DNA from 3 places in the Terrabacter sp. 2TAF16 genome. Region 2 is predicted to be linked to each of the others. Evidence: riboswitches for the same ligand, from Rfam matches in the RefSeq annotation. Region 2 holds a riboswitch; each other region holds the start of a gene.

Region 1 (9,349 bases), on a different contig from region 2:
CGACCTCCGAGGTCTACGGCACGCCCGAGTCGGTGCCGATCACCGAGGCGCACCCACTGCGCGGCCAGTCGCCCTACTCGGCGACGAAGATCTCGGCCGACAAGATGTGCGAGTCGTACGCGCTGTCGTTCGAGACGCCGGTGACGACGCTGCGCCCGTTCAACACGTTCGGGCCCCGCCAGTCGACGCGCGCCGTCATCCCGACCGTCCTGTCGCAGCTGCTCGCCGGCGCGAGCCAGCTCAAGCTCGGCGACGTCACGCCGAAGCGCGACTTCACCTTCGTCGCCGACACGGCCGACGGCTTCGTCCGCGCGGCTCTGGCCGACGTCGCGCCCGGCACGACGATCCAGCTCGGCACCGGGCGCACCGTCTCCGTCGGCGACGTCGTCGAGCTGTGCCGCAAGGTCACCGGCAGCGACGCCGAGATCGCCACCGAGAGCGATCGCATCCGGCCCGGGGGGTCCGAGGTGCAGATCCTGCTGTCCGACCCGTCGCTCGCCAACGAGGTGCTCGGCTGGGCGCCCACCGTGTCGCTCGAGGAAGGTCTCGCCGCCACCGCCGAGTGGCTGCGGCCGCGCGTCGACCCCGAGACGGCCGGCCGGTACCACCGGTGACCACGACCGGCGAGGCGCACGCGCCCGGAGCGCGCGGGCCCGAGGGCACGATCCCGCTGGCCGTGCCCAACATCGGCGAGCTCGAGCGCCGCTACGTCCTCGAGGCCGTCGAGTCGGGCTTCGTCTCGTCCGTCGGACCCTTCGTCGCGGAGTTCGAGCGGCGTTTCGCCGAGCGGGTCGGGTCGAAGCACGCCATCGCGTGCGCGACCGGCACGGCCGCGATCCACATCGGCCTGCTCCTGCTCGGGGTCGGTCGCGACGACGACGTCGTCTGCTCCGACTTCACCTTCGTCGGCTCGGTCAACCCGATCGCCTACTGCGGCGCGCGGCCGGTCCTCGTCGACGCCGAGTGGACGACGTGGAACATCGACCCTGCCCTGCTCGCGGCCGAGCTCGACCGCCGCGCTGCCGCGGGGGAGGCACAGCCCAAGGTCGTCGAGATCGTCCACGTGCTGGGGCAGCCCGCCGACATGGGACCGCTCATGGACGGCTGCGACCGGCACGGCATACCCGTGCTCGAGGACGCCGCGGAGTCGCTCGGGGCGACGTGGACGGCGGGCCCCTATGCCGGGCGTCACACCGGCACGGTCGGCCGGATCGGGTGCTTCTCCTTCAACGGCAACAAGATCGCGACGACCGGCGGTGGCGGCATGATCGTCACCGACGACGACGACCTTGCCGCCCGGGCCCGCCACCTGACGACCCAGGCGAAGGTGCCCGACGTCGGCTACCTCCACGACGAGGTCGGTTACAACTACCGCCTCACGAACATCGCGGCGGGCCTCGGGCTCGCCCAGCTCGAGCGGCTCGACGAGTTCGTCGCGGCCAAGCACCGGATCGCGTCCCGCTACGACGCCGCGTTCGCCGACCTGCCGCTCGTCCTGCCGCCGCGCGTCGACGGGCTCGAGGCGACGTACTGGCTCTACTCGGTCCTCGTGCCCGAGTCCGACGGGCGCGGGCGTGACGAGTTCCTCGACCACCTCAACGGGCTCGGCGTCGGGGCGCGCGCGCTGTGGCGGCCGCTGCACGACCAGCCGCCGTTCCTGTCGGCGCCCCTCGTGGGTGGCGCTGTCGGTGACGGCCTCTTCGCCCGAGGCCTCTCGCTGCCCTGCGCGACCGAGCTGACCGACGCCGACCAGGACCGCGTCATCGCGGCGGTGCGCTCCTTCTTCGTCTAGGCCTGCTTCGCCCGGGCCGGACGGCCGACGCAGCGCGCCACGGGGTGGGGCAGGATGTCGTCGTGGAGATCGCCATCGGGCTGCTCGCGATCGCAGCCACCGTCCTCGGGGGGTCCTGGCTCGCCGACCGCTTCGACCTGCCGCCGCCGCTCGTCCTCATCGTCATCGGCATCCTCGGGTCCTACCTGCCGTTCGTGCCCGAGGTGGCCCTGAGCCCCGAGGTCGTGCTGCTCGGCATCCTCCCGCCCCTGCTGTACGCCGCGGCGATCCAGACGTCACTCGTGGACTTCCGCAACAACCGGGGCGTCATCCTCAGCCTGTCCGTCGGGCTCGTCCTTTTCACGGCCCTCGGGGTGGCGCTCTTCCTGCAGTGGGTGCTCGGCCTCGACTTCGGGGTCGCCTTCGCCATCGGCGCTGTCGTCGCTCCGCCCGACGCGGTCGCGGCCACGGCCGTGGGCCGCCGCATCGGACTCCCACGCCGGCTCGTGTCCATCCTCGAGGGGGAGTCGCTCGTCAACGACGCCACCGCCCTCGTCTCCCTCCGGACAGCGTTGGCGGCGGCGGGTCTTGCGTCGGGGGTCTCGTCCGGTGGGGTGTCGTTCGGCGGCGTCGTGCTCGACTTCGCCTGGGCGTCGGTCGGGGGCATCGCGATCGGCGTCGTCGTCGCGCTCGTCGTGTCGGTGCTGCGCCGGCACTTCTCGACCGAGCCGGCCTTCGACACGGTGCTGTCGTTCATGGTGCCCTTCGCGGCCTACGTCCCGGCGGAGGAGCTGCACGCCTCGGGCGTCATCGCCGTCGTGACGGCCGGCCTCGTCCTCGGCCACAAGTCGCCGCGCACCCAGACCGGCGCCTCGCGCCTCAGCGAGCGGATCAACTGGACCTCGATCCAGTTCCTCCTCGAGAACGCCGTCTTCCTCCTCATCGGGCTGCAGGTCTTCTACGTCATCGCCGACGTCCGCACCTCGAGCCTGTCCGCCGGGCAGATCACGCTGGCCGCGGTCGGCACGCTCGTCGCCGTGCTCGTCCTGCGGCCGCTCTGGATCGTGCCGTTCCGCTTCCTCAGCACGCGGGTGTTCCGCATCGAGGCACACGCTCCGTGGACGCACACCGTCGTCCTGTCGTGGGCCGGCATGCGAGGCGTGGTGACGCTCGCGGCCGCCCTGCTGCTGCCCCCGGAGACCCCGCACCAGAAGGTCCTCGTCCTCATCGCGGTTGTCGTCACGATCGGCACGCTGCTCATCCAGGGCACGACGCTGCCGGCCCTGGCACGCTGGCTCGACGTGCGCGGGCCCGACCCGCGCGAGGACGCGCTCCAGGCGGCCACCGTGCTGCAGGCCGCGACCCGGTCCGGTCTCGAGGTGCTCGACGGGATGGACGACGTGGACGAGGCGACGCGGGAGATGCTGCGGTCGCGGTCCGAGGACCGGCTCAACCAGATGTGGGAGCGGCTCGGGCCCCGCAGCGGCAACGACGACGAGACGCCGAGCGTCCGCTACCGACGCGCCCGGATGCAGATGCTGCAGGCCGAGCGCGACGAGGTGCTCCGGCTGCGCGACGAGGGGCGGGCCGACCACGTCGTGCTGCGCGTCGTCCTCAGCACGCTGGACCTCGAGGAGACCATGCTCGACCGCATCGACGACCAGGAGAGCCGCCTGGCAGAGAGTGAGATGTTGCCCGTGGACACGATCGAGGCTCCCTGTGAGCACCTCCAGGACACCGACTCGTGCGTCGAACCGCGCACGCCGGAGGGTTGCGAGGAGTGCCTGCGCGACGGCACGACGTGGGTGCACCTGCGCCTGTGCCTCCAGTGCGGGCACGTCGGCTGCTGCGACTCCTCCGAGATGAAGCACGCCACGGCACACTTCCACGAGACGCAGCACCCCGTGATGCGCTCCATCGAGCCGGGTGAGGCCTGGCGCTGGTGCTTCGTCGACGAGGTCGTCGGCTGAAGCCGAGGATCGTTCAGCCGGCGTGCTCGGCCAACAGGGTCAGGAACGCGGCGCCGTACTTCTCGGCCTTGACCGGTCCGATGCCGTTGACCGTGAGCAGGTCGGCCGTGCTGCCCGGTCGGGCCTTCACCAGCTCCCACAGCGTGCGGTCGGGCAGCACGACGTAGGCAGGCACGCCCTCGGCGTCGGCGATCGACCGCCGCTCGGTGCGCAGCAGCTCGAAGAGCGCCCGGTCGGCAGGGCTGGCTTCGGCCCCGGCCCCGGTCCCCGACCCGGCCCTGGTCGAGCGCGAGCCCGACGACGAACGGCTGCGTGCCGGCGCGGCCGAGAGCCGGCGCAGCTCGACCCTCTCCACGCCGTCGAGGATCGGACGGGCCGCCTCCGTGATGGTGAGGGCGCCCATCCGGCCCGGATCGGGGACCAGGACCGAGCGCGCGACGAGCTGGCGGATGACCGAGCGCCACTCCCGGTCGGCGAGGTCGCTGCCCACCCCGAAGGTCGGCAGCTGGTCGTGCTCCCAGCTCGCGACCTTGTCCGTGCGCTTGCCGAGCAGCACGTCGATGACGTGCCCGGCGCCGAAGCGCTGGCCCGTGCGGATCACGGCCGAGAGCACCTTCTGCGCAGGCACGGTCGCGTCCCACATCTGCGGCGGCTCCAGACAGGTGTCGCAGTTGCCGCAGTCTCCGGACTCCTCGTCGAAGTAGGCCAGCAGCAGACGCCGGCGGCACGAGGAGGCCTCGGCGTACCCCAGCATCGAGTCGAGCTTCATCGAGTCCACGCGCCGGTGCTCAGGACTGCCGTCGGACCGCATGATGAACGAGCGCTGCTGCACGACGTCGGCGAGACCGTACGCCATCCACGCCACCGCCGGCTCGCCGTCGCGGCCCGCCCGACCGGTCTCCTGGTAGTAGCCCTCGAGGCTCTTCGGGAGGTCGACGTGCGCGACGAAGCGCACGTCGGGCTTGTCGATGCCCATGCCGAACGCGATGGTCGCCACGACGATGACGCCCTCGTCATGACGGAACCGTTGCTGGGCGGCGGCCCTCGCCTCGTTGGGCAGGCCGGCGTGATAGGCGATGGCGTCGTATCCCTGCTGGCGCAGGAGCGCCGAGATCTCGTCGGTGCGCTTGCGTGACTGGCAGTAGACGATGCCGGCCGAGCCGCGGAAGCCTGCGCCGTCGTTGCCGCTCTCGAGGAAGCGCAGCAGCTGGGCGCGCGCGTCGCCCTTCTCCTCGACGACGTAGCGGATGTTGGGACGGTCGAAGCTCGAGACGAACTCGGCGGCGCCGTCGAGGCGCAGCCGCTGGTAGATCTCGTTGCGGGTCAGCGCATCGGCGGTGGCGGTCAGCGCGATGCGCGGCACCCGGGGGAACCGGGCAGTGACCTCGGCGATGCGGAGGTACTCCGGCCGGAAGTCGTGGCCCCACTGCGACACGCAGTGGGCCTCGTCGATGGCGAAGAGGGCGATGCCGGCGCCGGTGGCCGCGTCGTCGAGCAGACGCAGGAACGAGGGCATGAGCAGGCGCTCGGGCGCGACGTAGAGCAGGTCGAGGCGGCCCTCACGCACGTCGCGGCGGACGGCATCCGACTCCTCGGCGGACGAGGTGGAGTTCCAGAAGGCCGCTCGCACGCCGAGCAGGCGCAGCGCCTCGACCTGGTCGTGCATGAGCGCGATGAGCGGCGAGACGACGATGCCGACGCCGGGCCGCACGAGCGCGGGCAGCTGGTAGCACAGGGACTTGCCGCCGCCGGTGGGCATGAGCACGACCGTGTCGTGACCCGCCACGACGCGGTCGACGATCGCCTGCTGGGCCCCGCGGAACGAGCTGAAGCCGAAGACGTCGTGCAGGACGCGACCTGCGGCCTCCTCGTCGTGCCGGCCCTCGTCCGCGGCGACGGGTGCCTCGATCGTCACCTCGGCGTCGACGACCTCGAGCTCGGACCCGACCAGCTGCTTCTCCATGACCCGGCGAGCGTACCTGCCACCGCCGACCGGGCTCAGGTGAGCCGCTGCGTGACCGTGTGGGTGTCGCCGTCGTGGACGACCGTCGTCATGGCACCCTGCACGAGCGCGAGGAAGGGCGCGACGTGGCCGCACTCGACGTCGGCGACGATCGGCACGTCGAGCATCCCCAGGGCATCGACGACGGCCGCGTGCTGCGTGAAGCCGTGCGGCTCTGGCGCGCTGGTCCGGGACACGAGGATGCCGCTCGCGGCGTCGAACCAACCACGCAGGCGCATCGCGTGCAGGGCACGGCAGATGTCGTAGGAGTTCCACTCGGCGATGTCGAGCAGCACGACGGTGCCCTCGGGCGCGTGGTCGCGCGCGAAGGCAGCGATGTCCGCGAAGCGGCCGCCCGCGAGGAAGCTCACCGTCTCGACGCACCCCGCGACGAGCCTTCCGGAGAACGTGATGGGTGCGTCCTCGTGGCCCGGATCGATGCGGGTCCACGTCCCTCGGCCCTCGAGGGTCATCTCGGAGACCGTCGGGTTGCCGGCGTAGTCGTCCCAGCCGCCGGCACGGTGCCGCCCGGGGGAGTGCTGCCGCAGCTCGTCCCCGGCCGCGGCGCCCGCCACGTCGACCCAGTGGAGTATGCCGCCCGGCACGGCATACGGGGTGTCCATGAGGTTCTGCCCGTGGATCGTCGCGATGCCGGTCGTGAGGGTGAGGGGGGTCAGCCACGTCGACGTGTCGGAGAAGCCGACGCACCAGGTCGGCTCGGCGGCGGCGACCGCGTCGAGGTCGAGCAGGTCGAGCAGGTCGATGCCGGTCTCACCGCCCCACGGCGGGACGACCGCCCGGATGCTCGGGTCGAGGAGCATCCCCATGAGCTCGGCCGCGCGGGCTTCGCGGGGCCCGCTCACGTGGCTCGGCGCGTGGTTGAGCTCACCCACGACGACGTCGAAGCCACGGTCGCGGAGGCACTGGACGGCATACGCGAACCGTCCCCAGAGCTCGTCGGAGACGCCGGAGCTCGGCGAGGTCACGCCGATCCGGTCGCCGGGGCGCAGTGGGGCAGGGTAGCGGATCGGCATGGCTGCCATCGTGCCAGCCATGCCGATCCGCTTCAGCCCGGTTTCGGCCGGGTCGGTCGGGAGCGTCAGGCCTTGGCGGCCGTGAAGCCCTGCTCGAGGTCGGCGACGATGTCGTCGATGTGCTCGATGCCGACCGAGAGGCGCACGAGGCCCGGCGTCACGCCTGCAGCGAGGCGGTCCTCGTCGGGGCCCTGGGAGTGCGTCGTCGAGGCCGGGTGGATGACGAGCGAGCGGACGTCGCCGATGTTCGCGACGTGGCTGTGCAGGGTCAGCGCCTCGACGAACCTCTTGCCCGCCTCGAGGCCACCGGCGATCTCGAACGAGAGCACGGCGCCGGCGCCACGCGGCGTGTACTTCTCCGCGAGAGCGTGGAACGGGCTGTCCGGCAAGGACGCCCACACGACCTTCTCGACCTGGTCGTGACCCTGGAGGAAGGCAGCGACCTGGTGGGCGTTCTCGAGGTGACGCTCGATGCGCAGCGACAGCGTCTCGATCCCCTGGGCGATGAGGAACGCGTTGAAGGGCGACGCGGCCGGGCCGAGGTCGCGCAGCAGCTGGACGCGGGCCTTGAGGATGAAGGCGAGGTTGGCGCCGAGCGGGCTGCCGACGCCGAGGTCGCGGGCGAAGACGAGCCCGTGGTAGCTCTCCTCGGGCGTGTTGTAGTTGGGGAACTTCTCCGGGTCGGCGCCGAAGTCGAACGTGCCCGCGTCGACGATGACGCCGGCGATCGAGGTGCCGTGACCGCCGAGGTACTTCGTCGCCGAGTGCACGACGATGTCGGCGCCCCACTCGATGGGGCGGATGAGGTAGGGCGTCGCGACGGTGTTGTCGACGACGAGCGGTACGCCGTGCTCGTGCGCGAGGGCCGCGACGGCCTCGATGTCGAGGATCTCGCTCTTGGGGTTGGCGATGGTCTCGCCGAAGAGGAGCTTGGTGTTGGGGCGGATCGCCGCGCGCCACGAGTCGATCGACGTCGGGTCCTCGACGAAGCCGACCTCGATGCCGAACTTCGGCAGCGTGTGCTTGAAGAGGTTGAACGTCCCGCCGTAGAGGCTGGGGGAGACGACGACGTGGTCGCCCGCCTCGGCGATGTTGAGCACGGCGAGCGTCTCGGCAGCCTGGCCCGAGGCCACGAGGAGGGCGCCCACGCCGCCCTCGAGTGCCGCGATCCGCTGCTCGACGACGTCGGTCGTCGGGTTCATCAGACGGGTGTAGATGTTGCCGAACTCCTTGAGCCCGAAGAGGTTCGCGGCGTGGTCGGTGTCGTTGAAGACGTAGCTCGTCGTCTGGTAGATCGGCAGCGCGCGGGCCCCCGTGGCACTGTCGGGGGCCTGGCCGGCGTGGATCTGCTTGGTCTCGAAGGACCAGTTGGGCTCGGTCATCGGTCGTCCTGCTCTTCCTGGGTCGTGTCGCTGACCGGGGTCCCGTGTCACCGGGCCCCGTGCACCGACGGGTCGGTGCGGGAGAGAGGCTCTCCGCGCTTGCACGAGCGCCGGGTGGCGTCGACGGGCCAGGTCTTCACCCGGGGCACCCCACCGCGGTTGGAGGGTTGCCGGCCAGCGAGCCGGGGCTTGTCGCTGGCGCTCATGACCTACCGGCGAGTGTACGTATGCGTGTCCGCCAGGTGGGAGGCCATGTCCTCATCGTGGACGGGCCCTTTCCGACGAGCGTTCCCGATCGGCGCAGGGCCGCGTCGAACCGGACGGGATGGCTTGCAGGGCAGACCAGTTCGTTGTCCACAGGGGTGGCCTACCTCTTGAAAGTCGCTCGAACACCTGTTCTGCATATCTGCTTGGGTGAAGTAGGATCTGTGGATGACCGCGAATCCGGTTCGGGGAGTGGACTACCCGTCCACCTACCAGCAGCTGCTGGAGTGGTTCCCGGACAACCAGTCCTGCCTGGACTACCTGGCCGGACTGCGCTGGCCCGACGGGTTCGTGTGCCCGAAGTGCGAAGCCACTGAGTTCTGGCGCACCGGTGCCGGGCTGTGGATGTGCCGGGCCTGCGGGCGGCGCACGTCGGTCACCGCTGGAACGATCTTCGACCGGACGCGGACGCCGTTGTCGACCTGGTTCGCGGCGATCTGGTTCCTGACCTCGCAGAAGAACGGGATGTCCGCACTCGGCCTGCAACGGGTCCTCGGGTTCGGCTCCTACGAGACGGCGTGGGCCTGGATGCACAAGCTGCGCCGGGCGATGGTCCGCCCGGAGCGGGACAAGCTGTCCGGGATCGTGGAGCTCGACGAGACGATGATCGGCGGCGTCACCCGCGGCCGGATGGGCGGCTACGGCGACAAGGTCGCGGTCATGATCGCCATAGAACACAACGAAACCCGCCGCCTGGGCCGAGTCCGGCTCGGCGTCGCCACCCAGCCCGGAACCGCCGAGCTGGTCGACTTCGCCACCCGGGTCATCGAGCCCGGATCAACGATCCGCACCGACGGCGCCCGCACCCTGCGCCGGCTCGCCGACCTCGGCTACACCCACGAGTTCACCCTCGGCTACTCCGCGCCCGACAAGGCCAGCGTGCTGCCCGGAGTGCACCTGGTGGCCTCACTGCTCAAGCGCTGGCT
Region 2 (9,349 bases):
CGCTTCCACTCCGTCGACGTCCTCGTGCTCACCGAGGCGACACCCGCGATCCTGCGGCGACTCGACGCCGAAGGGGCAGCCGACTACTTCAGCCAGCGGGAGGGCGTCGCCCGGGCCAGCACCTACACGGGGACGATGGTCCTGTCGCGCTACCCGCTCTCGGTGCGCAGCCTCGGCACCGACCCGGCGCTCGAGGGCACCCGGAGCGTCCAGCCCGAGGTCGACGTGACCGTGCCCAACGGCACGGTGCGTCTCAAGGTCGCCCATCCCACGGCGCCCTTGCGCGGTGACACCGTCGAGTGGCGCGCGGGCCTGCGGGCGCTCCAGTCGTGGAAGCAGCGTCTCGACGGCGACGAGCTCCTCGTCATGGCCGGCGACTTCAACGCCGGCTTCGGCCACCCCGGCTTCCGCGACCTCGCCGCGGGCCTCGACGACGCGCAGCGCACCGACGGGCAGGGCTGGGTGCGCACCTGGCCCTTCGCGGGCAACCGGCTTCCGGCCTTCGTCCAGCTCGACCACCTGCTGAGCCGCGGCCTCACGGTCGTCGAGGCCGGGCAGGTGGCTCTCAACCGGGCCGACCACGCCGCGGTCTGGGCGAGCTACGCCCTGCCGGCGCGCTGACCCGACCCTGAGCGTTCGAGCGCACCGACCGCGCCGGCGCACCGGCGCACGGACCTGCTCAGCGGCGTACGCCCGCGCTCACCAGGGTCGCTCGACCTCGACGTCGCGCGGGTCGGTGCCCTCGAGCGCCCATCCGGTCTCGGTGAGCGTCCACTCCGCGTCGGTGCCGTGCTCGACGAGCCCCGCGACGGCCGCGACGAGACGCTCGACGCCCTCGAGCGTGCTGCCGAGGCCGATGCTGGCGCGGACCGCGGTGGCGGAACGCTCGCCCCACGGGTCCTCGAGGAGCTCGTCGACGAGCAGGTGGGCGCAGAACTTGCCGTCCCGCACGCCGATGCCGTGCTCGACGGAGAGGACCTGCGAGACGAGCGAGGAGTCCCAGCCGTCCATGGTGAAGGCGACGACGCCGACCCGGTCGCTGTCGTCACCGAAGATCGACAGGACCTCGACGCCCGCGACGTCGTCGAGTCCGGCGCGGAGCCGCTCGAGGAGGCGGGTCTCGTGCTCCTCGATGGCCTCGCGGTGCCGGCGGATCGTCGAGCAGGCCGCGGCGAGGGCGATGGCGCCGATGACGTTGGGGCTGCCGCCCTCGTGGCGCGCCGGCCCGGTCGCCCACGTGGTGCCGTCCTCGGTCACCGAGCGCGTCGCGCCGCCACCGAGCAGGTAGGGGTTGCCGGCGTCGAGCCAGTCGGAGCGCCCGGCGAGGACGCCCGCGCCGTAGGGGGCGTACGTCTTGTGCCCCGAGAACGCGACGTAGTCGGCGTCCCACGCGGCGAGGTCGATGGTGCGGTGCGCCGAGAGCTGGGCCGCGTCGACGGCGATCCGGGCGCCGTGCTCGTGCGCCAGGGTGGCGAAGCGCTCGACCGGCCAGACCTCTCCCGTCACGTTCGAGGCGGCCGCGACGACGACGAGGCGGTGGCGCGACGGGTGGTCGGTCAGCGCCTCCTCGAGCAGGGCGTGCGCGTCCTCGACGGTCTGCGGGACGGGGAGGCGCACGGTGCGGAAGCGGCCCCAGGGCAGCAAGGTCGAGTGGTGCTCGGTGCCGAAGACGAAGACCGTCGTGCGGCTCGGCAGCGCCTTGCTCAGCAGGGCCCACGAGTCGGTCGTCGTCCGGGTGAAGATGACGGAGTCGCCCTCACGCGCGCCGACGAAGGCGGCGACCTCGGCGCGGGCCTGCTCGTACCACGCGCTCGTCAGCCGCGAGGCGAACCCGGCGCCGCGGTGCACGGACGAGTAGGTCTCGAGCGCGCGGTCGACCGCGGCCTGGACCGTCTCGAGCGCCGGCGTCGAGGCCGCGTGGTCGAGGTTGGCGTATGCCGTGTCGCCGTGGAGCGTGGGCACGCGCAGTCCCGCGCCGACGACGGTGGGCAGCGTGCGCGCCTCGGGCACGACGTGCAGGGCGCGGGTGCGCACGACGGGTGCGGGGGAGCCGCCACAGAGGGAGGCCGCTGGGTGCGTCGAGGGAAGGACCGACATGGGAGTGCTCCTGGGTCATGGGACCCACCCGGTGCAGGTCCGCGCTTGCCGACCTCGATCACACGTTCAGACCGAGGATGGCCTGGTCGTCACCCGGAGCACCCCACCGCGGAGGAGGGTTGCTGGCCAGCGAGCCGGGGCTTGTCACTGGCACTCATGACCTGCGCCCGACGATAAAGGGGTCGGTCGCCGGCTGTCCACCGCCCGGTCCCCGGGTGTCGCGATCTGAGACGCCGACCCCGCCGGGGCCCTCGCGGGACGACGGCGGGCGCGGCCACGGCATACGGCGGCCGCGTCCGACTGGTCAGCCCTGTTGCGCGTGTGACGCGTGAGTTCAGCGGTGCGTTGACGTACGGTGCGAGCATGGCGTCACGTCCGTCCACCAACCAGCGCTCGAGCTCCGCCGCGGCCACCCGTGCCAAGGGGTCCGCGGGCAGCGCCTCGTCACGCCCTCCGGCAGCCCGGGGCGGCCGGCCCGCGCAGCGCAAGCCCGCGGCCCGCAAGCCCGCCGCCAAGACCGCGTCCAAGACGCGGGGCGGAGGCCTCCCCTTCCCGCTCGGCGCGATGCGCAACACGTGGATGGGCGTCTCGCACATGGCGGGGGGAGCGGTGCGCCGCGTCGGCCACAGTGCCGCCGACCTCGAGCCGGAGCACCGCCGCGACGGCATCGGCTTCGCGCTCATCGCGCTCGCCGTCGTCGTCGCCGCCCGTGAGTGGTGGGGCGTCTCCGGCACCTTCGGCCAGGTGGTGCACGCCGTCTTCGCCGGCACCTTCGGCCGCGTCGCCTACGCCGTCCCGCTCGTGCTGCTCGCCCTCGGCCTGCGCATGCTGCGCGCCCCCCAGGACGACGCCGCGACCAACCGCGTCGTCGTCGGCACCATCGCCCTGACCTTCGCCGCGTGCGGTCTGTCGCACCTTGCCGACGGCATCCCCAACCCGCCCGACGGCGCCGACGGCATGCGTGCCGCCGGCGGCATCCTCGGCTTCCTCGCCTCGAGCCCGCTCGCGGCGGCCGTCTCGACCTACGGGGCGCTCGTCCTGCTCGTCCTGCTCGGTCTCTTCGGCCTGCTCGTCATCACGGCGACGCCGGTCAACATGATCCCGACCCGCCTGCGCCAGCTGCGCGCCCTCGTCATCGACCGCGACCACGTCGACGAGCAGCCCGACGAGGCTCTCGACGCCCCTGCCGCAGCGGTGAAGCGCGCGCGCCGCAAGGCCGTCGACCTCGCCGACCGCGACGGCGACGAGGCGTTCCGCCAGGCCGCGCAGAAGGCCCTCGAGGACGAGGCGACCACGCAGCTGCGACCGGGCGAGAAGCGCCCGACCCCTCCCGGTCTGCTCGCCCCGCGTCCCGGCGGCGAGAAGGGGGTCGAGAAGGTCATCGACGCCACCGACCCCAAGACGCTCGGGGCGCCCGACACGAGCAAGGTCGGACCCAAGGCCGAGCTCATCCCGCCGCCCATGTCCGACCTGCCGGCTCGCGTCGAGCAGCTCAGTCTCGGCGGCGACATCACCTACCAGCTGCCCGACCACGCGATGCTGACGCCGGGGCCGCCGCACAAGACGCGCAGCGAGACCAACGACCGCGTCGTCGAGTCGCTGACCAACGTCTTCGACCAGTTCGACATCGACGCCGCCGTCACGGGGTTCACCCGCGGCCCGACGGTCACGCGCTACGAGGTCGAGCTCGGCTCGGGCACCAAGGTCGAGCGCGTCACCGCCCTCTCCAAGAACATCGCGTATGCCGTCGCCTCGGCCGACGTGCGCATCCTCAGCCCCATCCCGGGCAAGTCCGCGATCGGCATCGAGATCCCGAACCTCGACCGCGAGAACGTGTCCCTCGGCGACGTGCTGCGCAGCAACACGGCCCGCACCAACGAGCACCCGATGGTCATGGGTGTCGGCAAGGACGTCGAGGGCGCCTACGTCATCGCCAACCTCGCGAAGATGCCGCACCTGCTCGTCGCGGGCGCCACCGGCTCGGGCAAGTCGAGCTTCGTCAACTCGATGATCACCTCGATCCTCATGCGCTCGACGCCCGAGGAGGTCCGGATGATCCTCGTCGACCCGAAGCGCGTCGAGCTGACGGCCTACGAAGGCATCCCGCACCTCATCACGCCGATCATCACCAACCCCAAGAAGGCCGCCGAGGCCCTCGCGTGGGTCGTCAAGGAGATGGACCAGCGCTACGACGACCTCGCGGCGTTCGGCTTCAAGCACGTCGACGACTTCAACAAGGCGGTCCGCGCCGGCAAGGTCAAGCCGCTGCCAGGCTCGGAGCGCCAGATCACGACCTACCCCTACCTCCTCGTCGTCGTCGACGAGCTCGCCGACCTCATGATGGTCGCCCCGCGCGACGTCGAGGAGTCGGTCGTGCGCATCACCCAGCTCGCCCGTGCCGCCGGCATCCACCTCGTCCTCGCGACGCAGCGTCCGTCGGTCGACGTCGTCACGGGCCTCATCAAGGCCAACGTCCCCTCGCGCATGGCGTTCGCGACGTCCTCGCTCGCGGACTCCCGCGTCGTGCTCGACCAGCCCGGCGCCGAGAAGCTCATCGGCCAGGGTGACGCGCTCTTCCTGCCGATGGGCGCGAGCAAGCCGATGCGTGTCCAGGGCGCGTGGGTCAACGAGTCCGAGATCCACGAGGTCGTCAAGTTCGTCACGACCCAGCTCAAGCCCAACTACGTCGAGAACGTCACCGTCGCGGCGCCCAAGAAGCAGATCGACGACGACATCGGCGACGACCTCGACGTGCTGCTCCAGGCCACCGAGCTCGTCGTCACGACCCAGTTCGGCTCGACGTCGATGCTCCAGCGCAAGCTGCGCGTCGGCTTCGCCAAGGCCGGACGGCTCATGGACCTGCTCGAGTCGCGCGGCGTCGTCGGCCCGAGCGAGGGCTCCAAGGCCCGCGACGTGCTCGTGCGCCCGGACGACCTCGAGCAGACGCTCGCGCTGCTGCGCGGCGAGGACGTGCCGCACCCCAACGAGCCCGTCGACGACGACTTCGCCGACATCGTCGAGCCCGCCGAGCCGTACGCCGCCCCGCCCGTCGACGTGGAGCCCCCGGACGTGTCGGCCGGCTACGCCGAGGAGCCCGACGATGAGGTCGCGCCGCAGCGCACGGCCTCGCTCGTCGCCGAGCGCGGTGAGCAGCGTGCCCACGAGGACGAGACGACCGCGGTCCCGACGGCGCGGTGGACGCCCGGCGACATGACGCGCACGGTCGACGAGGACGACGAGGAGTCCGAGGATGCCTGGAACCTCACCGACCGCGGCGGTCGAGAGCGCTACTGACCCCCGAGGGCCCGACACCCTGAGGCCGAGAGCCCCGACCCCACCGCGGTTCAGGGGTTGAAGCGGTAGCCGAGACCGGGTTCGGTGACGAGGTGGCGCGGGTTCGCCGGGTCGGGCTCGAGCTTGCGGCGCAGCTGGTTGGCGTAGACGCGCAGGTAGTTCGACTCGCGCCCGTACGAAGGGCCCCAGACGGCTCTGAGCAGGTCCTGCTGCTGGACGAGGTGACCGGGCTCGCGGCACAGCGCCTCGAGCACCCGCCACTCGGTCGGCGTGAGACGGACGTCCTCGCCCTCGACGGTCGCCCTCCGCTCGGCGAAGTCGAGGACGAAGTGGTCGGTCGCGACCGGCCCGAGGTGCCGGCCGAGGTCGCCGCCGCGGCGCACGGCCGCGCGCACCCGAGCGAGCAGCTCCTCGACACCGAAGGGCTTCGTGACGTAGTCGTCCGCGCCGAGGTCGAGCGCCTCGATCTTGTCGTCGGACTCGTGACGTGCCGACAGGACGATGACCGGGACGACCGACGCGGCGCGGATGCGGCGCAGCACCTCGGTGCCGTCGAGGTCGGGCAGTCCGAGGTCGAGGATGACGACGTCGGGTGCGTCCTCGAGCACCGACTGGACCGCGGTGCGACCGTCGGCGGCCGTGACGACCTCGTTGCCGTGGGCCCGCAGCGCGATCGTCAGGGTGCGCTGAAGCCGCGGGTCGTCGTCGACGACGAGCACTCGGGTCACGCGTCCTCCTTCGTCTCGGCAGGCCCGGCAGGCCCGGCAGGCCCAGCAGCCTCGGTCGAGGTGATGCTGTCAGCCACGTCGGTGCCGCCATCACCTCGACCCGAGGGGACCGGCGGGGTGAGCGGCAGCTCGACGACCATCGTGAGGCCACCGCCCGGGGTGTCCTCCGGCACGAGCGAGCCGCCCAGCACGGTCATCAGTCCCCGAGCCACAGCCAGGCCGAGGCCGAGGCCGTCGCCCTGCGGGGCGTCCCCGGCCCGCTGGAACGCAGCGAAGATGCGCTCCTTGTCGGCATCGGACACGCCCGGTCCGCGGTCGATGACCCGCAGCTGCACGGTGGCTCCGATCCGGCCTGCCGTGAGGCGCACCTCTGCGTCGCCGCTGTGCCTCAGGGCGTTCTCGACGACGTTGGCGAGCACGCGGTCGAGCAGTCCCAGGTCGGTCCGCACGAGGGGGAGGTCCGGCTCGAGGTCGACGTCGACGCGCTGGGGGGCGGAGGTGGTGCGCACCGTCGACACGACGGCGTCGAGCAGGTCGATCGAGTGGTGGTGCGCGCGCACGGCACCGGTCTCGAGCCGGGACAGGTCGAGGAGGTTGCCGATGAGGGCGTCGAGGCGGTCCGCGCTCTCCTCGATCGACTCGAGCAGCTCTGCCTCGTCGTCGGCCGTCAGGTCGAGACCGGACTGGCGCAGCGTGGAGACCCCCGCCTTGATGCTCGCGAGGGGCGTGCGCAGATCGTGCGAGACGGCGGCGAGCAGAGTCGTGCGCGCGGCGTTGTCGCGGGCGAGCCCGGCGGCCTCGCGCGCGGCCCGGACGAGCTGCTCGCGTCCGTGCAGGATCGCGGCGTGGGTGGCGTACGCGTTGACGACGCGCTGGTCCTCGGCCGCCACGGGCGGTCCGTCGAGCAGCAGGTGGACACCGTCGTCGACGGTGATGTCCAGAGCCCACACGGCGCCGGCCGGGAGCACGGTGCCTGCGGGCAGGTGGGGGTCGGTCGAGGCGACGACGGTCGACGGCTGGTCCGGGTGCGACTCGGTGAGCACGGCAGCGCGCATGCCGAGGTCGTCGCGCGCCCGGTCGAGCAGGGCCGGCAGGGGTCGCGGCTCGGCGAGCAGGTCGCGGCTCATCGCGGCGAGCGCCGACGACTCGCGCTCGGCCGAGACCGCCTGCTCGGTGCGCCGGGCTGCGACGTTGACGACCGACGAGACCGCCATGGCCACGAGCACGAAGACGGCGAGAGCCAAGGCGTTGGGTGGGTCACTGATGGTGAGCGTGCCCCGTGGCTCGGTGAAGAACCAGTTGACGACGAGCGAGCCGACGACGGCGCAGAAGAGCGCCGGCCAGATGCCACCCACGAGGGCGCACACGACGGTCAGCGCGAGGTAGAGGAGCAGGTCGAGCGAGAGCGTGTGCCCCTCCCGGGTGGCGACGAGCACGGCGGTCAGCCCGACGAGGGCGACGACGGCGAACAGCATCCCGCCGACGACCCGGCGGGCGGGCAGGCCAGTGGCGTTCCGGCGACGGCTGGCGACCTTCGACCCCTCGTGAGGGACCAGGTGGACGTCGATGTCGCCCGAGCCGTCGGCCACCTCGGAGGCGATGCTCGGACGCAGGATCTGCTGCCACCGGCCTCGCCGGCTGACGCCGACGACGATCTGCGTCGCGTTGACGCCGCGGGCGTGGTCGAGGATCGCCTCTGCGACGTCCTGGCCGGAGACGTCCTGGAACTCCGCCCCGAGGTCGCGAGCCAGTTGCCGCAGCCGAACCAGCACGGCAGGGTCGGTCGACGTGAGGCCCTCGGACGACCGGACGTGACAGGCGATGAGGTCACCGCCGGCCGCGCGGGTGGCGAGGCGGGCACCTCGCCGGAGCAGCGTCTCGCTGCCGGCGCCGCCGGTCAGGGCCACGACGACGCGCTCGCGAGTGGGCCACTGCTCGCTGATGCCCTGGTCGGCCCGGTAGCGTTCGAGCGCCTCGTCGACCCGGTCCGCGAGCCACAGCAGCGCGATCTCGCGCAACGCGGAGAGGTTCCCCGTCCGGAAGTAGTTGGCGAGGGCGGCATCGACCTTGTCGGGTCCGTAGATGTTTCCGTGCGCCATCCGACGGCGCAGCGCCTCGGGTGACATGTCCACGAGCTCCACCTGGTCGGCCCGGCGTACGACCTCGTCGGGGACGGTCTCCTGCTGTCGGATGCCCGTGATCGACTCGACGACGTCGTTGAGCGACTCGAGGTGCTGGATGTTGACGGTCGAGATGACGTCGATGCCGGCCTCGAGGATCTCCTCGACGTCCTGCCAGCGCTTCTCGTGCCCGTCACGCGACGCGTCCCCGGCCCCGCCGCCCGACGGGGCGCCCGAGCCGGGGACGTTGGTGTGGGCGAGCTCGTCGACGAGGACCACGTGAGGGTGTCGGGCGAGGACCGCGGCGACGTCGAGCTCGGTGAGCCGGTTGCCGCGGTACTCGACCGTGCGACGAGGGAGGACCTCGAGGCCCTCGAGCATGGCCGCCGTGTGGGACCGCCCGTGCGTCTCGACGTAGCCGACGACGACGTCCGTGCCCCGCGAGAGGCGCCGGTGCGCCTCGTCGAGCATCGCGACCGTCTTGCCGACTCCGGGCGCGGCCCCGAGGTAGATCCGAAGCGACCCTCGACCCATGCGCTGATCCTCTCAGGTCACCCGGCGCTCGGCGCCGAGAGACGCGCGAGGGCGAGGTTGAGCTCGAGGACGTCGACCCGCGGCTGGCCCAGGAAGCCGGCAATGCGGTCCTGTGAATGCTCCTCGACGAGCGCCCGGACCCGGGTGACGTCGAGACCTCGGGCTGCGGCGACGCGCTCGACCTGGGCGACGGCATACGCCGGCGTGATGTGGGGGTCCAGCCCGCTGCCCGATGCGGTGAGCGCGTCGGCGGGAGCGGTCGAAGGGTCGAGACCCGCTGCCCCCGCGCGCTTGGCGACCTCGGCCTCGAGGTCAGCACCGGGCCCGAGGTTGGTTCCACCGCTCGTATCGCCGGCGTAGTCGCTGGCCGAGGGGCGACCGTGGAACCACTCGTCGCCCTGCCACTGCTGGCCGATGAGGCTCGAGCCGACGACCCTGGTTCCGGACGAGACGAGCGAGCCGGCCGCCTGGTCGCGTCCGGCGACCTGGCCGACGCCCCACACCGCGGCGGGGTAGAGCACGCCGAACAGCACGGTGAGGACGAGCATGGCCCGAAGGCCCGCGAGGGACTGCTTG
Region 3 (9,349 bases), on a different contig from region 2:
AGCAGCCGTCGAGTGTGACGTTGATCGAGTATCGGAGTGGTCTCATCTCGTTGCTCTCCCTTGAGGCGCGCAGCCCGTCTTCACCGGACCGTACTCAAACTCCCCCGGGCGGGCCACCAACGATGTTCAGGGGCCGCCAGCTCCGCCCCACGATCGGAATCGGCCGTACACAGGGCTGAGGGAGAGTGGGCCACCCGTTGCCGCCCTCCCGCCTGGGTTGACCGATGCCCTACAGCCCGAACGTGTGCCACTCGCCTTCGGAAACCACCTCGACAGAGTCGCCGATGACCTTGATGGCGGTCTGCTCGTCGATGACATAGGCCGGGCCGCCGATCTCAGCGGCCCACTGCTTCGCGTCCGCAAGGGTGTTCGTCGGAAAAGCGTTCAAGTGAGGGAAGATCGCGAACTCCACGAGCCCCAGCGTCCGATCGTCACTGGCCGCCGGCCACTTGACGAAGTCCGAACCGATTCGGGGTGCCATGACCATGCTCCCGGCGCTCACTCCGACCCAGGTCGTGTCGGGCAGGGAGGACAGCTGGTCGACCAGGCCGGATTGCCGCAGCCAGTGACACAGGTACGCGGCATCGCCGCCGTCGACGAGCAGGACGTCGGCCTCACGGATCCATTCGACCCATCGCTCCGTGCCGATGGTGGGTAGGGCGGTGAGCTCGAGGACACCCACGGACTTCCACCCCAGCGAGGTCATGGCGTCTCCCGGGTCCCCGCCCGTGACGAATCTGTGCACCGACCGCGGCCCGCACATGGGGTGCCCCCATTGGGCGGTCGGGATGCAGAGCGCGGCAGACTCGGAGATCGGCTTGCCCAGCATGCCGACGAGCGCATCGCGGATGCTGGTGTTCGTGACGCCGCCCGAGGTGAGAAGCAGCTTCATCGCTGGGGCTCCTTGGCATGGCTCGACTCTGGGGCAACGAACGGGCCGGCGGAGGCGCCCCGGACGTTGACGGGTGTCGACACCGTACACACAGACCGGCGGTCGGCCGGAACCATGCAGGGTGACGCCCGCTTCGCTCACGTCTGCGTGCCGACCGGCTCGGACGCGCGGCCGAGGCTGGCACCCAGCGTGGCGGCATACGTGCCCACCCAGCGGCGGACGTGCTCCCCCTGGTCGGCGACCTCGCTCTCGAGCAGCGCCACGGCGGGCGCGGGCACGTCGGCGCCGAGCTCGACGAGGAGGTCGTGCAGCGCGGTCGCGACGGCGTCGCGGTGGGCGGGCGCGCCGGCGATCGCCACCGGCACCGCCGCGACCCCCACGAGGTCGCCTTGGCTCAGCTGGTCGAGAAAGAGCTTGAGCAGCCCGCTGTAGGTCGCCTTGTACGTCGGGGTCGCCACGACGAGCAGCCCGGCGCGCCTCACGACACCGAACGGGTCCTCGACGGGAGCCGATGCCCGCGCCACCTCGGCCCCGAAGGTGACGCCGACCGCCTCGCCCAGCTCGATGACGACGGGCACCCCCAGGCGTATGCCGTCCGGTGCGGCTCGTCCGTCCGCCTCCACCGTCTCGGCGAGCGAACGCACGACGAGGTCCGCAAGCGCTCGCGTGCGCGAGCCGACCCGCGGGTTGCCGACGAGCTCGACGACCTCGACCGCCGTGCCGACGGCTGCAGCCGCCGCCGTCACGCGCTGGCCCCGACGCCGGTCCTCAAGGGCTCGGTCGACGCGCCGTGAGCGGCCGAGACCCCTGTCCCCCAGTTGGATGCGGACCGTGCTGCACCCAGGCCGAGGTGATCCCGGAGGGTGGCACCCTCGGCGTAGTCGCGCCGCAGGACGCCGCGCTCCTGCAGCAGCGGCACCACCCGGTCGGCGAACTCGTCGAGTCCGCCCGGGGTGATGTGCGGGACGAGGATGAAGCCGTCACTGACCTCGGTCGCGACGGCGTCCTCGAGCGCGCGGGCCACGGTCTCCGGTGAGCCGACGAAGGTCTGGCGACCGGTCAGCTCGATGACGACCTCGCGGATGCTGAGCCCCTTGGCCTCGGCCACGGCTCGGTAGCGGGCCGCCTCGGCCGCGGGGTCACCGACCTGCCGGGCACGGCCGCGGACGATCGAGGACGCCTCGGAGACGATCGGGTCGACGGTCGGCAGCGGGCCGTCGGGGTCGTAGTCGGACAGGTCGCGGTTCCAGACCTGCTCGAGCAGGAGGATCGCCGTCTGCGGGCTCACCTGCTGGCGCCGCACCTCGGCCGCCCGGGCGACGGCCTCGGCATCGGTGTCACCGAGCACGAACGTGGCAGCCGGGAGGATCTTGAGGGCGTCGGGCCGCCGACCGTAGCGCTCGAGCCGGCCCTTGACGTCGCGGTAGAACTCGCGCGCGCCGTCCCCGGTGGAATGGCGGCTGAAGATGGCGTCCGCACTGCGCGCTGCGAGCTCGCGACCGTCGCTCGAGTCGCCGGCCTGCAGGACGACCGGATGGACCTGTGGGCTCCGGGGCACGCTGAAGCGGCCGGCGACGTCGAAGTGCTTGCCGCGGTGCTCGAAGGTCCCCGCGGAGGCATCGGCCAGGAAGTCGGCCCCGTCCGCCCGCACCGCGTCGACCGGCCAGGAGTCCCACAGCTCGCGGGCCGTCGCGATGAACTCCTCGGCGCGCTCGTAACGCTCGGCGTGCGGGAGGAACCCTCCACGCCGGAAGTTCTCACCCGTGAAGGCGTCGGAGCTCGTGACGACGTTCCACGCGGCGCGTCCTCCGGACAGGTGGTCGAGGGTCGCGAACTGGCGCGCGACCTCGTAGGGCTCGTTGAACGTCGTGTTGATCGTGCCGGCGAGACCGAGGTGCTGCGTCACCGCAGCCATCGCGGCGAGGACGGTGAACGTGTCGGGCCGGCCGACGACGTCGAGGTCGTGGATCCGACCGCGTTGCTCGCGCAGCCGCAGCCCCTCCGCGAGGAAGAGGAAGTCGAACCGGCCGCGCTCGGCCGTCTGCGCGAAGTGGGTGAACGACGACAGGTCGATGTGGCTACCCGAGGCAGGGTCGCTCCACACCGTCGTGTTGTTGACCCCCGGGAAGTGGGCGCCGAGGATGACCTGCTTGCGGTGCTGCGTCATGGGAGCTCCCTTCTCACGCCGACGCGGCGGCGTAGCGGTTCACGGCGACGGGCAGGCCGAGGCGCTTGCGCAGCGTGCCGGGGTCGTATGCCGTCCGGAAGGCCCCAGCGCGCTGGAGCGCGGGCACGAGCTCGTCCACGACGGCGACGAGGTCGTCGACGACGACGGCCGGACGCAGCCGGAAGCCGTCGTAGCCGGCGTCGTGCCAACGGAGCAGGAGCGACGCGAGGTCGGCAGCGGTGCCGGTGAAGACGTGGGCGTCCGACCTGAAGGGCGACCCCGCGGCCTCGTCGAGCCGGCGTCGCCGGGTCCGGGCGATCTCTGTCGTGCTCCCCAGGACCACGACGAGGTCGGCGAAGACCGTGAGGGGATGGGTGTCGCGCCCGACCCGCGCCTCTGCTCCTCGGACCTCGCCGAGGATGCTCGCGGCCTGCTCGTCGTCGTGCGGCGTCACGAAGACGACGTCCGCCGACCGGGCCGCCAGCTCGTACGGAGTCGTCTGGTGCGCCAGGGCGGTGACGACGGGCTGCCCCTGTGGCGGTCGCGGGGTGATCGACGGGCCGCGGACGCTGAAGTGCCGGCCCTCGAAGTCGACGTGGTGCAGCCGGTCCCGGTCGACGAAGCGCCCGGTCGTGACGTCGCGGATCTCGGCGTCGTCCTCCCAGCTGTCCCAGAGCCGCCGGACGACCTCGACGTGGTCGGCAGCCTCGTCGAAGCGATCGCGCACGGCAGCGCGGCCCTCGGGGGTGGACGCGAAGTCCCGTCGGATCGCGGGGAGGGTGCGACGACCGACGTTGCCGGTCTCGCCGGGTGTGCCACCCACCTGCACCCGCCAGCCGGCACGACCGTGGCTCACGTGGTCGAGGGTGGCGACGGCCTTGGAGACGTGGAACGGCTCGGTGTGGCTCGTCGTGACGGTCGGGACGAGGCCGACGTGTCGCGTCAGGGGGGCGACCGTGGCTGCGACGAGGAGCGCGTCGAGCCGCCCGCGCACCTGGTCGGTGCGCGTGTCGACGTCGTCGGAGAAGGGGTCCACCGACTGGAGATCGAGACTGTCCTCGATCGTCACGAAGTCGAGCAGGCCCCGCTCCGCCGTGGAGGTGAGGTCGGCCCAGTAGCGGGCGGTGAGGAGGTCGTCCGGCCGCGCGCCCTTCTCGCGCCACGCTGCCGGGTGCCATCCCGCACCGTCGAGGGCGACGGCGAGGTGGATCTGCGCGGCGTTCGGAGTGAGGCCAGTCACCAGTCGACTCCCTTCTGCTGCAGCTCGATGGGACTGAGGCTCCTGCCGGTGAGCGCGTACGTCGTCATCTCGGTGAGGCGCGGGGAGTACACGTGCAGGCTCACCGCCGGGTCCGGGCCCTCGTTGCTCACGTGGTGCACGTAGCGACGTCCGAACGTGCGCTGCTGGCCGGCCCGTAGACGGCCGACGTCCTCACCGACCTGCGGGGTCCGGTCGGGACCGTCCAGATCGGCGACGCGCTCGCTCAGCTGTCCTTGCAGGACGACGAACGAGCCGGCGCACTGCCCGTGGTCGTGCCACTCCGTCCCCTGGCCGGGGAGCCAGGTGAGCAGCCAGGCCTCGTGGTCGGGCTCGGCGGCGATCCGGGCGTAGTAGCGGCTGATCGGGTCGAAGTCGACGAGGCCGGCCCAGAGGGCACGGTCGCCCGCGAGGCGCCGAGCCGTCTCCGCGAGGTTGACGGCGATCCGTGGTGCGAACGTCGATGGCGTCCCGGTGCCGGGCGCAGAGAGCGTGGTGAGGGTGGTGGTCCGGTCGGGGCGGGTGCGCAGAGGCATGGCAAGGCTCCTGAAGGTGTGAGGGTGGGTCGAGACGGACTACGGGGACGCCGCACGCCACAGCCGGGCCCAGTCGGGCCGCCGACGCTGCGCATGCGGTCGTCTGGTCGTCAGTCCCGACAGAGGGCGCTGCTCACCCGGGAGAGGTCGACGTGCCGGCGGCGGTGAGCCCACAGGGCGTGGCCGCGGGATCGGCGTTCGGTGGTGTGCGTCATGGGAACCCTTGTGTCCGTGGGGCCCTCGTCGAGCCCGCGCTTGCGTCGAGCGGGAGGTCGACGCCTGGTCCTCACCCGGGGCACCCCGCCGCGGAGGAGGGTTGCCGCCCAGCAAGCCGGGGCTTGTCGCTGGGACTCATGACCTGCAGAGACGATAACATACTGATTTGGTAGGGATAGCTGGGCGACCACTCCCTGAGATGCCGCCGAGGCCGCGGACCGTCGGGTCCGTGGCCTCGGCGGGGCAAGGGCGGCGTCTAGAGCGGCGATCCTCGCCGGGTTCCTCGTCGTGACGCTGCTGCCCGCTGGTGACGTCAAGGACACCGCGTCAGCACTCGTCGACCCGGTGCTCGTCATCGTCCTGTCACTCATGGTGCTCCCGGCCCCGGTCGGCCTCGTCCGGACCATGCTGCGCGAGCTGCTCGAGATGAGGCCTCCCCCGAGATCGAGCAACCGGCCCGTGAGGCCGTCACCGAGCTGTGCGCCGGGATGGGCCTCGTGGAACCGGTCGTGCGGATGACGAGGACCGGGGGCGTCTCTACGTGGAGGTCGACACGTCGTCTCACCCGGCGAGTGGGACGTCGCCGACATCGACCGGCTGCGGACGGCCCTCACCGAGCGGCTGCACCGCCTGACCGTGGCCACCTGGATCAACGTCGAGCTCTCCTGCGACCCTGCCTGGCAGCAGGGCTGACGGGGTCACCAGATCGGTGCCGATCACCCACGGAGGGGGAATCGGCACGCCCGGCTCCCCCGGCACGATCGGGAGACGACCAGCCCGCCCACGAGGAAGATGAGGCCGCTGTGAACCCGGTGCTCGCGTTCGTCATCGTCATGCTCGTCTGGACCGTCAGCGACCTCGTCGCGAAGAAGACGAAGTCGCTGCTGTCCTCGCTCTTCGTCGCCTCGATCATCTTCTTCATCGGCTTCCTCACCGACATCTTCCCCGAGGACCTCCTCGCGAGCTCGAGCCTGCTCGCGCTCGCCGGTGTCGTCGTCGGCTTCGTCATCGTCCACCTCGGCACCATGATCAGCCTCGACGACTTCAAGAAGCAGTGGAAGACGCTGCTCGTCGGCATCGCCACCGTCATCGGCATCGGACTTGCCCTGCTGCTGGCCGGATTCATCTTCGGGCCCCGGATCTCGGGCTCCGCGGCCGACGGCTATGCGCAGGCTCTCGACTTCGTGATCGCCGGCACCGGCGCCTTGAGCGGCGGCACCATCTCGGTCCTCATCGTCCAGGAGGCGGCCCTCGGCGTCGGCCTGACGAGCATCGCCGTCTTCCCCGTCCTCATCGCCGCGCTCCAGGGGCTCATCGGCTTCCCGCTCACCTCGATCATCCTGCGCCGCGAGGCCGCCCGGCTCAAGGAGGAGTACCGAGCGGGCACGCTGGCGCCGGTGGTGGCCGCGGGGGCCGCCGCCGCCAGCAGCGGGGGCGATGGCGGCGGCAGCAAGGGCGACGCCGGCAGCAGCGGGGGCGACGCCACGCCACCCGCCGAGCCCGTCCCGGAGACGAAGCTGCCCGCCGCCCTCCGCACGACGGCCGGCACCCTCTTCATCGTCGGGGTGGTCGTGCTCATCAGTCTGGGCATCAACAACGTCACCGACGGCATCCTCAACACGTTCGTCGTGGCCCTGCTCTTCGGCATCGGCCTGCGCACGACGGGGATCTTCAAGCCGTCGGTCCTGTCGGGCATCGACGCCTTCGGTCTCATGATGATCGCCATCATGATCCTCGTCTTCGGACCCCTGGCGACGGTGAAGCCCAGCGACGTTTCAGCGCTGGCCGTGCCGCTGCTCATCGCCTTCGCCTTCGGGATCGTCGGGATCGCGGGCTTCTCGGCTCTCGTCGGCAAGCTGCTCGGCTACAGCGTGTCGATGTCCGTCGCGATCGGGCTCACCTCGCTCTACGGCTTCCCGGGCACGATGATCCTGTCCCAGGAGGCCGCCAAGGGAGCCGGAGAGACCCCCGAGGAGGTGGCCGCGATCGAGAACGAGATCCTGCCCAAGATGATCGTCGCCGGCTTCTCGACCGTGACGATCACGTCGGTCATCATCACGAGCATCATCGCCGGCCGGATCGGTGGCGGCTGAGCCGTCGCGCTCCTGCTCCGGTCCCGGTCAGGGGGCCATCGCGGCATACCCGGTGGCGTCGTGGATCGCCAGCCCGGCGTACGTCGCAGAGGCGCTCGCGCCGGCGTTCACCTGGGCCAGCTGCGCCTCCATCGCGGTGCGGGTCCAGCCGTAGAACGTCTGCTTCGTGTCGACGGCCGTCGCGCCGAGGTAGTTCGTCTCCTGGCCGAGGCGCACGGGCTTGCCGAGCGCGGCGCCGGCGGCGAGCGCGGGGGTCGCGACGTCGAGCGTCCCGTCCGTGCCGGCCGCGGTGTTGCGGTAGGACATCACCGTGACGCCGGCCGTGCGCTTCATGATCTCGCGGTCGAGGGTCGAGGCCGCCCCCGTGGAGGCGACGGCGTGGATCGTGTTGAACCAGAAGGGGATGTCGGCCTCGATGGGGTACGTGCCGGCGTTGGCCTTGAGCTTGTCGAGCAGCGCGAGGTACGTGCTGACGACGGTGGCCTGGTCGGTGCCCCAGGCGGAGGTCGAGTAGGGCTCGACGTCGACGTGGATGCCCGTGAAGAGGCCCGAGCTCTTGGCCGGCTTGAGCCAGTAGGTGACGACCCACGTCGGGTTGTCGACCCAGCCGGGGTCGCCCCCGAGCGCATCCACCCGGATGCCGGCAGCGCGGGCCCGGTCGCTCAGCGCCTTGATGTTCGGCAGCTGGCTCGAGGTGGCGAGGTTCGGCGGGACGGCGACGAAGAGCTGGTCGATGCCGGCGCTCACGGCGAGGTCGACGGTGGCCGCGGGGGTGCTCGTGTCCCACACCCACATGGCCCGAGTGTCCTTCGCCGCGGACGCGACGGCGGTCACCGTCCCGGCCCGGGGCGCTGCCGCGGCACCCGGAGCCAGGGCGACCAGCGCGGCAGCCGAGCCCGCCAGCGCGAGAGCCGCGGCGACGAGGCGGGTGGCGCGGGCACGAGGGGTGCTGAACATGTGAGAGCTCCGTGACGAAGGGCGGGGACCAGCCCTCCGAATTGTCCGGATTGCTCAAGACTCGCGCAGGCGTTTCGCAAGATTGCCGCAAGTTTCGCAAAACACCCTCTGGCCCCCCCACGCCGAACCCACCCGAACCGTCAGGCAGGGTCCGGCTGGGCGCGCTCGACGAGGATCGCCAGGCGCCGGAGCGCCTCCCGGTTGCGGCGGTCGAGCAGCACGTCGCGCACCGGCTTCGGGACGAGCAGCCCGGGCCCCTTCGTCGCGTCCTCCTCCATCGTCACCTCGGTGTCGGCCCCGCTCGCGCGGCAGGTGATCCGAACGACGCCCTCACCGGACGGCCACGCACGCACCGTCAGCTCGAGCAGGTCTGGCCGCTCACAGCGCCGCACGGTCGTCGTGTCGTCGATGAGGAGCGGCCAGGCGCCGACGGAGTGGTGGATGTGCGTCTCCGGTGCCGGCCAGCCGGGAGTCACGTCGCGCACGCGGGAGGCGCCGACGACCCACTGGCTGTAGCTCCACCCGTCGGCGAGGACGTCGAAGACCGCCTCCGGTGTGCCGTGGACGGTCCGTGTCGTGGTGCTCATGTGCGCCTCCAGGGCAGTTGGATCTTGTAGTGCCACAGGGCAGCCCGTGCGGCATTCGCGCCACAGGCACCGTGGACGCCGCCGCCGGGATGGGCCGAGGCGGACGCGAGGTAGAGGCCCTGGACCGGCGTCTCGGCACGACCGGAGCCGGCGACGGGCCGGAAGACGAGCTGCTGCTGGAGTCCCGCAGTGCCGCCGTTGATGGCTCCCCCGACGAGGTTGGCGTCCCGGGCCTCGAGCTCGCGCGGACCGAGGACTCGTCTCGCCGTGATGCGGTCACGGAACCCGGGTGCCCGATCCTCGATGCGCTGCTCGATGCGTTCGGCCATCGCCTCGAGGTCACCCTCGTCCCACGTGCCGCGCACCTCGCGGACCGTCGGCCGGCCGGCTGCCGCGTCACCCCGAACCCGTTGGGGCACATGGGTGTACGCCCAGAGAGCCTCTCCCCCGGTCGGCACTCTCGAGGCATCGGCGACGCCCATCTGGCCGACGAGGAGGAAGGGCTTGTCGGGCACGAGCCCGGCAGCCACCTGTCCCCCGGTGAGCGTCATCTCGTCCATCGAGTCCGCGACGTGGACCGTGCCGGGAGCCGCAGCAGGTGTGCCCTGCCACGGGACCGGTCGGTCGAGCGCCCAGTCGACCT

What was found. Region 2 has a riboswitch for S-adenosylmethionine ahead of AB4Z14_RS07930 (aminotransferase class V-fold PLP-dependent enzyme). Riboswitches for the same ligand answer to the same signal wherever they lie in the genome.
Region 1: another riboswitch for S-adenosylmethionine. It lies ahead of AB4Z14_RS20385 (bifunctional o-acetylhomoserine/o-acetylserine sulfhydrylase); the one in region 2 lies ahead of AB4Z14_RS07930 (aminotransferase class V-fold PLP-dependent enzyme).
Region 3: another riboswitch for S-adenosylmethionine. It lies ahead of AB4Z14_RS21675 (cysteine dioxygenase); the one in region 2 lies ahead of AB4Z14_RS07930 (aminotransferase class V-fold PLP-dependent enzyme).

What each region holds. Positions count from the first base shown of each region.
Region 1 covers NZ_JBFRFZ010000018.1:56,692-66,040, forward strand. The annotation lists gene AB4Z14_RS20360 (SDR family NAD(P)-dependent oxidoreductase) at 1-614, shown strand, start outside; gene AB4Z14_RS20365 (DegT/DnrJ/EryC1/StrS family aminotransferase) at 611-1,792, shown strand; gene AB4Z14_RS20370 (Na+/H+ antiporter) at 1,855-3,741, shown strand; gene recQ (DNA helicase RecQ) at 3,755-5,704, opposite strand; gene AB4Z14_RS20380 (LD-carboxypeptidase) at 5,740-6,798, opposite strand; gene AB4Z14_RS20385 (bifunctional o-acetylhomoserine/o-acetylserine sulfhydrylase) at 6,843-8,159, opposite strand; SAM riboswitch class IV at 8,250-8,369, opposite strand; gene AB4Z14_RS20390 (IS1595 family transposase) at 8,592-9,349, shown strand, end outside.
Region 2 covers NZ_JBFRFZ010000005.1:143,700-153,048, reverse strand. The annotation lists gene AB4Z14_RS07935 (endonuclease/exonuclease/phosphatase family protein) at 1-621, shown strand, start outside; gene AB4Z14_RS07930 (aminotransferase class V-fold PLP-dependent enzyme) at 700-2,097, opposite strand; SAM riboswitch class IV at 2,134-2,259, opposite strand; gene AB4Z14_RS07925 (DNA translocase FtsK 4TM domain-containing protein) at 2,461-5,391, shown strand; gene AB4Z14_RS07920 (response regulator transcription factor) at 5,442-6,119, opposite strand; gene AB4Z14_RS07915 (DUF4118 domain-containing protein) at 6,116-8,773, opposite strand; gene kdpC (potassium-transporting ATPase subunit KdpC) at 8,791-9,349, opposite strand, start outside.
Region 3 covers NZ_JBFRFZ010000026.1:2,435-11,783, forward strand. The annotation lists gene AB4Z14_RS21650 (dihydrofolate reductase family protein) at 1-46, opposite strand, end outside; gene AB4Z14_RS21655 (Type 1 glutamine amidotransferase-like domain-containing protein) at 230-892, opposite strand; gene AB4Z14_RS21660 (NADPH-dependent FMN reductase) at 1,030-1,638, opposite strand; gene AB4Z14_RS21665 (NtaA/DmoA family FMN-dependent monooxygenase) at 1,635-3,059, opposite strand; gene AB4Z14_RS21670 (LLM class flavin-dependent oxidoreductase) at 3,073-4,299, opposite strand; gene AB4Z14_RS21675 (cysteine dioxygenase) at 4,296-4,853, opposite strand; SAM riboswitch class IV at 5,100-5,212, opposite strand; gene AB4Z14_RS21680 (hypothetical protein) at 5,358-5,588, shown strand; gene AB4Z14_RS21685 (hypothetical protein) at 5,873-7,162, shown strand; gene AB4Z14_RS21690 (hypothetical protein) at 7,190-8,119, opposite strand; gene AB4Z14_RS21695 (SRPBCC family protein) at 8,260-8,706, opposite strand; gene AB4Z14_RS21700 (phytoene desaturase family protein) at 8,703-9,349, opposite strand, start outside.